DNA from 2 places in the Kitasatospora cystarginea genome. Region 2 is predicted to be linked to the other one. Evidence: riboswitches for the same ligand, from Rfam matches in the RefSeq annotation. Region 2 holds a riboswitch; the other holds the start of a gene.
The links. A riboswitch is a leader RNA that binds a small molecule or an ion and turns the genes downstream of it on or off. The one in region 2 is predicted to bind glycine.
Positions count from the first base shown of each region.

Region 1: linked by a shared signal. The riboswitch ahead of gcvP (aminomethyl-transferring glycine dehydrogenase) and the one ahead of gcvT (glycine cleavage system aminomethyltransferase GcvT) in region 2 are both predicted to bind glycine.

Region 1 covers NZ_BAAATR010000002.1:403,504-407,405, reverse strand. Annotated here, with positions in the region: gene ABD369_RS03740 (MFS transporter) at 1-441, opposite strand, end outside; gene ABD369_RS03735 (PRC and DUF2382 domain-containing protein) at 619-1,752, opposite strand; glycine riboswitch at 1,978-2,085, shown strand; glycine riboswitch at 2,087-2,218, shown strand; gene gcvP (aminomethyl-transferring glycine dehydrogenase) at 2,324-3,902, shown strand, end outside.
Region 2 covers NZ_BAAATR010000040.1:28,283-32,184, reverse strand. Annotated here, with positions in the region: gene ABD369_RS32100 (enhanced serine sensitivity protein SseB C-terminal domain-containing protein) at 1-737, opposite strand, end outside; gene ABD369_RS32095 (enhanced serine sensitivity protein SseB C-terminal domain-containing protein) at 986-1,774, opposite strand; glycine riboswitch at 1,990-2,094, shown strand; gene gcvT (glycine cleavage system aminomethyltransferase GcvT) at 2,263-3,381, shown strand; gene gcvH (glycine cleavage system protein GcvH) at 3,480-3,857, shown strand.

The DNA.
Region 1 (3,902 bases), on a different contig from region 2:
GGAGATCGCGGCGACGCCGCCGGTGACCTTCTCCCGGGGGAGCTCGTCACGGACGATGCTGATCGCCAGCGGGAGCACGCCACCGCCGGCGCCCTGCAGGACGCGGGCGACGACCAGCCAGGTGAAGGAGTGGGTGCCGACCGCGAGGGCGGAGCCGGCGACCAGGCCGGCCAGTGAGATCAGCAGCATCGGCTTGCGGCCGCGCAGGTCGCCGAAGCGCCCCAGTAGCGGGGTCAGCACGGCGGCGGAGAGCAGGTTGGCCGTCATCAGCCAGGTGATGTTGGAGCCGGCGGTGTGCAGCTCCTTGGCCAGCGACGGCAGGATCGGGACGACCGCGGTCTGCACCACGCTGAACGCCAGCATCGCCAGGATCAGAGCGGGCAGCACTCGTGCGCTGCTCGGCTTCTCGGCCGTGGAGCTGGGCTGTGGTGCCTCACTCACGGTTCTTCCTCCAGTTCAGGTCCCTCGGCGGTTGTGGCCAAGGGCGAAAGTCAACGAACTGAAGTAACGATGCACATGGATAGTTCAGACTGTCAAATATCTACGGTTGAAAATTAGGCAAACCGGTCGCCCCGGCTCCGTTTCGTCCGGTGCCGGGGCTGGAAGCGAAGCGACGGGTCAGGCGTGGCGCAGCGGTTCGGGACGGGCGGGCGGTGGGGTGGAGGGCGTCGCGCCCGGGGTGGTGGGAGCGTCCGGGGTGGTGCTGTCGTACACCTCGACCTGCTCCCGGCGCAGCTCCTCGCGGATCACCTGCTCCTCGGTGTACCGCTCGACCACCAGGCGCACCCGCTCGACCGGCGCCAGGTACTTGCGCAGCACCGGCCGCTCCTCGCGCAGGGTCACCTCCTCGACCGCGTCGGCGAGCTCCTGGTCGCTCAGTGCGGCCCGCTCGGACTCGGTCACTGGCACGCGCTCGACCCGAACCCGCTCCCGGGCGAGCCGTACCCGGCGCTCCACGGACTCGGTGGTCACGTACTTGCGCAGCCGCGCGGTGCCGAGGACGTGCCACTCGGTGCTGATGTCGAGGCGCTCCTCGCGGCAGGTGATCTCGATGGGCCCGGCCGGCGCGCCCTGGGCGGCCGCCCGGTCCGGGGTGGGGGCGTGCACCGCCCGCCCGTTGGACCCGGTGGTTCTGAGGGCGGGCCTGTCCGCCACGGCGGGGCTCTTGACGTGGTCGGCCGGCGGCGTGGCAGGCTGTGCGGTCGGGCTTGGAGTCGGAGCCGGAGCTTGAGTCGGCGGTGTGAAGCCGGCCGTCGCGCGCTCCCCGGTGGCGGGTGCTGCCGGAGTGGCGGGTGCGGAGGGCGCCGGGGGTGTGGCAGGTGCGGGGGCTGCCGCGGGCGTGGGCTGGGTGGCGGGCGGGTGCGGTCCGGTCGACCCGACGGAGCCGAAGTCCCGGTCGGTGGTCTTCGAGGTGCGGTTTGCGGGTGCCGCCGAGGGGGCGCTCGCGTCCAGGCCGTAGTAGCGGTAGAGCTGCAGCTCCTGTGCGGGCGAGAGGTGCTGCCCGACGCCGAAGTCTGGCGATTCCTTGATCAGTGACTTGTCGTACGGGACCCTGAGTTCGTCGCCCGAGAACTCACTGGTGGTCAGCGGGACGAAGGCATCCCGGCCGAAGATCCCGGTTCGCACCGCGGCCCACTCGGGCTCACCCGTCGCGTCGTCGAGATAGACCTCGTCGACCGTGCCGATCTTGTCACCGTTCCGGTCGACCGCCTTGTGGCCGATCAGGTCCCGCGGATCGATGTCGGTCTGCACGCCGTCCTCCACTACGTGCTCCTGGGGGAATCCCGTCTGGTGGGCGGCTTGGAGGAGCTGTCCGACCGCCACTTCACACGAAAAGCCATCAAGTCGGACAGCGGCTACCCGAAGGCAGCCGTACGGGAGGGCGTTGGGCTGTCCGGGGTCGTCGGTGTTCCGCCCGATCGCTCCCGACCGACCGGTGATCTGCGGGGTTTCCGCTGGTACCCTGGGCGCGACCGCCGAGCCCGCTCGGGAGAGTCCCCAATCCCCGTTGAACTGCGGGAAGTGGGGCGCCGAAGGAGCAAACCCTCCCCGGAATCTCTCAGGCATCCGTACCGTGTGGGCTAGGTCACTCTGGAAAGCAGGGCAGGGCTGTTGGCGCGGGAGCCGGCGGCACCACCCTCACCGACGGTGCAAGCCGATGGACGCCCCCCGGGCCTCCCGCGCGGCGAAGCTCTCAGGTCCCGATGACAGAGGGGGAGGCCTGTCGGGTTCACACGCACATCGGACCACCGCTCCCACAGCGGCGGAGCCCAACGACGTGTGCACCCCCCCGCCGGTCCGCGACCAGGAGGCCTCGACCCCCATGAACGCCCAGCCGACGCTCGCCGAGCTTGAGCAGGCCAGCCCCTTCGAGACCCGCCACATCGGCCCCGACACCGCCGCCCAGGACAAGATGCTGGCGCAGGTGGGCTACGGCTCGCTGGACGAGCTGTCCGACGCCGCCGTGCCGGAGGCCATCCGCAGCCTCACCGCGCTCGGCCTGCCCGCCGGTCGCAGCGAGGCCCAGGTGCTTGCAGAGCTGCGTGAACTCGCCTCGCGCAACCAGGTCCTGCAGCCGATGATCGGTCTCGGCTACTACGGCACGTTCACCCCGCCGGTGATCCTCCGCAACGTGCTGGAGAACCCGGCCTGGTACACCGCCTACACCCCGTACCAGCCGGAGATCTCCCAGGGCCGCCTGGAGGCGCTGCTCAACTTCCAGACCCTGGTCTCCGACCTGACCGGGCTCGCCACCTCCGGTTCCTCGCTGCTGGACGAGGGCACCGCCGCCGCCGAGGCGATGGCGCTGGCCCGCCGGGTCACCAAGGTCAAGGGCGGTGTCTTCCTGGTCGACGCCGAGACCCTGCCGCAGACCGTCGCGGTGATCAACACCCGTGCGGTGCCGACCGGCGTCGAGGTGGTCGTCGCCGACCTGTCGGACGGCATCCCGGCCGAGATCGCCGAGCGCGGCGTCTTCGGTGTGCTGCTCCAGTACCCCGGTGCCACCGGTGTGGTCCGCGACCTCGCCCCGGTGATCGAGCAGGCGCACGGCCTGGGCGCGATCGTCGCCGTCGCCGCCGACCTGCTGGCCCTCACCCTGCTGAAGTCCCCGGGCTCGCTCGGCGCCGACATCGCCTGCGGCACCTCGCAGCGCTTCGGTGTGCCGATGGGCTTCGGCGGCCCGCACGCCGGCTACCTGGCCGTCCGTGCCGAGTACGCCCGCAACCTGCCCGGCCGCCTGGTCGGTGTCTCGGTGGACGCCGACGGCAACCGCGCCTACCGGCTGGCGCTGCAGACCCGCGAGCAGCACATCCGCCGCGAGAAGGCCACCAGCAACATCTGCACCGCCCAGGTGCTGCTGGCCGTGATGGCCTCCATGTACGCCGTTTACCACGGCCCCGACGGCCTCGCCGACATCGCCCGCCGCACCCACCGCTACGCCGCCGCGCTGGCAGAGGGTCTGAAGGCCGGTGGCGTCGAGCTGCTGCACGGTGAGTTCTTCGACACCGTCACCGCCCGCGTCCCGGGCCGGGCCGCCGCGGTCGTGGACGCCGCCCGCGCGGGTGGCGTCAACCTGTACCAGGCCGACGCCGACACCGTGTCGATCTCCTGCGACGAGACCACCACCCGCGAAACCCTGGCCGCCGTCCTCGCCGCCTTCGGCATCGAGGGCGTCGAGCTGGACGAGAACGCCGAGGCGCTGCCCGCCGCGCTGCTGCGCGAGGACGAGTACCTCACCCACCCGGTCTTCCACGACCACCGCTCGGAGACCGCGATGCTGCGTTACCTGCGTCGCCTCTCCGACCGGGACTACGCGCTGGATCGCGGCATGATCCCGCTGGGCTCGTGCACCATGAAGCTCAACGCCACCACCGAGATGGAGCCGGTGACCTGGCCGGAGT
Region 2 (3,902 bases):
GCGCGCAGCCACATCGCGACCGGGTCGTAGTCGTCGGCCATCAGCACGGTGGAGACCGCTAGCCCCTCTGGCGCATGGGCGGCCGCCCGCTGCACCAGGGCCCGGGCGGCCTCGACGGCGGGCGGCGAGGTGTCGTACAGGTCCAGCCCGATCGCCAGGTACGGTTCGCCGAGGGCCGGCTGCACCCAGGCCCGGCGCAGCGAGCGCAGCGGGCGCACCTCGGAGGCCTGCTGCTCCAGCACCGCGTAGAACTGGGGTGCCTGCACCTGGGGTTCGCCCAGCTGGAGCGGCCCCGCGGGCAGCCGGTCCAGCCCGGCCGCGATCCGGCGCAGGTCGGCCCACGGGACGCCGATGCCGCCGCCCGGCACATGGGGATTGAGCCACAGGCCCCAGCGGGTCCGGTAGAGCGCGTTCGCGACCTCCAGCCCGGAGATCACCTCATGGCCGCGGGCCCAGCCGCTCGCGGTCAACTGCTCGGGCGAGGTGACGGCGGGTGCGTAGCCGTGCCCGCCGATGTCCATGTTCCCGTACTGGGCGTCGGGGCTGCCCGGCGTGCCGTGCCACAGCAGCATCCACACCTGACCCTCGGCCAGGGCGCGCAGCAGGTTCTCGTACGCCTCCCAGCGCTCCGGTGCGACGTCGCGCAGGGCACGCTCGATGGCAGCCGGATCGGCCGCCGGACGTGCGGCCGGGGGCTGGCCCCAGCCCGGTGCGCCGCCTGCCACTGTGCCGTTCATGCCCCCGCCTCCGGCCGGGTGCCCCGGGCGAGCGCTCCGGGCATGGCGGACGTACGCGTCCACCGCCCCCTGGTCCGGGGTGCCCCGATGCCCTGCTCGCTCACGTCGGGCCCTCTCCGTACTCGTCCGTCGGCACGCGCTGCCGCTACTCGGACAGCGGGCCGCTCACCCGACCGTACGCCGCTGCCGGGCAGCAGCCTATGGGGCGGCGCCGACGGACTTGACACCACCGCCCCTTACTCACCAGCTCAGCCCCGGACGTAGAACGGCTGCACCCGGGTGAGCAGCCACTCCACCACCGGGTCGGCGACCAGGTCGAGCAGCACCAGGTGGACGCCGTACGGCAGCGGGGCGGTTCCCAGCGCACGGCCGAGCGCCTCGTTGGCCTGTGCCGGATCGGTCAGCAGGTCGGGGTCGAACTGCACTCCGACGAACAGCGCCGGGGCGTCCCCCTCCACCGAGGCGCAGGCCCGACGGGCCGTCAGCACCCCGGGCAGAGTGGCGAGTTCGGCGGCGGCCGCGGCCAGGAAGGCGTACGGCTCCTCGTGCGGCTCGGGTTCGCGCAGCGCCACCTTGGCGCCGTCCGGCTGCCCCTGCCAGCGGTCACCCTGCGGGCCGCGCCGCAGCTCGCCGACCCCCTCGGGCGGGATCGGGATGCCCACCGGGGCCTGAGGGTTGACCGCGATCCCGACCCCCAGCGGCAGCCCGCGGGCGAACTCCCAGACCGGGGCGACAGCGAACGGCATCCCGGGGGCGTGCTGCAGGAACACCTCCTGCGAGGAGAAGACCGGGACGTACGGCGCGCCGGCCAGCTCGATGGTCGGCAGGTCCAGCGAGGCGCCCTGCGGGTCGGCACCGGCCGGCAGCGGGATCCACACCTGGCTGCGGGCCAGCACCTCGACCACCCTGGCGGTCGCGCCGGGCTCGCCGAGCGCGGCGGTGAGCACCTGCTCCAGCTCGTTGGCGGGCCAGCCGCCGCCCGTCGGGGCCGTACCGGGCTCAGCCCATGCCTGCGTCTCGCCAGCCGGGTAGCTCATCGGCTCCTGCCCCTCCAACCTGACCGGGTGCTGCCCCGGTCTCCACCGCTGCCAGAAGGGTAGCGGGAGGCGGTCCGTCCCCGATGCGCCCCCGTACCGCAAGGGTGAACCCGCCCCACCTGGGGAGGAGATGTCCGACCCCTCTCCCCCTCGGCCCACCCGGCATGCCATGATGAGCGCGCTCATACGCAGCGCCCAATTTCATACTGGCCGTTCGAACCCGCGCGGGAGAGTCCGGAGTGCCCTGCACGGGCACGGGCCGGCGCCGAAGGAGCAAGTCCTCCCCGGAATCTCTCAGGCACCCCTACCGCACGGGCGAGGCAGATCTGGAAAGTGGACACGGCCGCGCCGTGCGCCCACCCACGGTGCAAGCCGCCATCCTTGGTTAGCGGTGAAGCTCTCAGGTTGTGACGACAGACGGGGAGACTCCACCCCCGTGTGCCCGTACGCAGGTCAACCCCTGAGTGCCCCAGCCAAGGAGTTCCGCCGTGTCCCTCCGTCACACCGCGCTCGACGCCCTGCACCGCTCCCTCGGTGCGACCATGACCGACTTCGCCGGCTGGGACATGCCGCTGCGCTACGGCAGCGAGCGCGAGGAGCACATCGCGGTCCGCACCAAGGCCGGCCTGTTCGACCTGTCGCACATGGGCGAGATCACCGTCTCCGGCCCGCAGGCCGGCGAGCTGCTCGACCACGCACTGGTCGGCTTCATCTCGGCGCTCGGCGTGCTGCGCGCCCGCTACACCATGATCTGCCGCGAGGACGGCGGCATCCTCGACGACCTGATCGTCTACCGCACCGCGGAGGACGAGTACATGGTGGTCGCCAACGCCTCCAACGCCCAGGTGGTGCTGGACGCGCTCACCGAGCGCGCGGCCGGCTTCGACGCCGCGGTCCGGGACGACCGGGACGCCTACGCGCTGCTCGCCGTCCAGGGCCCGGAGGCGAACGCCATCCTGGCCTCGCTCACCGACGCCGACCTGCCGGGTCTGAAGTACTACGCGCTGCTGCCCGCCACGGTGGCCGACCGTCAGGTCTGGCTGGCCCGTACCGGTTACACCGGCGAGGACGGCTTCGAGGTCTTCTGCGCCCCCGGCGACGCCGAGCACCTGTGGAACGCGCTGAGCGCGGCCGGTGCCGACAAGGGCCTGGTCCCGTGCGGCCTGTCCTGCCGGGACACCCTGCGCCTGGAGGCGGGCATGCCGCTGTACGGGCACGAGCTCTCCACCGAGCTGACCCCCTTCGACGCCGGGCTCGGCCGGGTGGTCCGCTTCGACAAGACCACGGGCGGCGGCGAGTTCGTCGGCCGCAAGGCGCTGGAGCAGGCCGCCGCCGAGGCCGAGTCCAAGGCGCCGCGCAAGCTGGTCGGCCTGGTCTCCGAGGGCAAGCGGGTGCCGCGCGCCGAGTACTCGGTGGTCGACGCCGAGGGCACCGTGATCGGGCGGATCACCTCCGGCGCCCCCTCCCCCACCCTGGGCAAGCCGATCGCCATCGCGTACGTGGACGTCGCACACGCCGCGCCCGGTACGGCAGTTGCGGTGGACGTCCGCGGCAAGCACGAGCCGGTCGAGGTCGTCGCGCTGCCCTTCTACAAGCGCGCCCGCTGAGCCCACGGCCCGCCCCGGCCGTCTCATAACCCCCGCCTGTCCGGTCCGCTCAGCGGACGGCTTCGCCCTACCCTCTTGCGATCCTGGAGAATGACGCCATGAGCAACCCCACGCACCTGCAGTACAGCAAGGAGCACGAGTGGCTGACCGCCGCCGACGAGGACGGCGTGTCGACCGTCGGCATCACCGAGCACGCGGCCACCGCGCTCGGTGACATCGTGTACGTCCAGCTCCCGAACGTCGGTGACACCGTCACCGCGGGTGAGTCCTGTGGCGAGCTCGAATCCACCAAGTCGGTCAGCGACCTGTTCTCGCCGGCCACCGGTGAGGTCGTGGAGATCAACCAGGCCGTCATCGACGACCCGGCCCTGGTCAACGGCGAGCCCTTCACCGGCGGCTGGCTGTACAAGGTCCGCGTCACCGCGACCGACGAGCTGCTCGACGCCGCCGGGTACGACGCCTTCATCGGCGCCTGACCCTTCCGGCCCTTCGGGGGCGGCGGCCGCAGCGCGGCGGCCGCC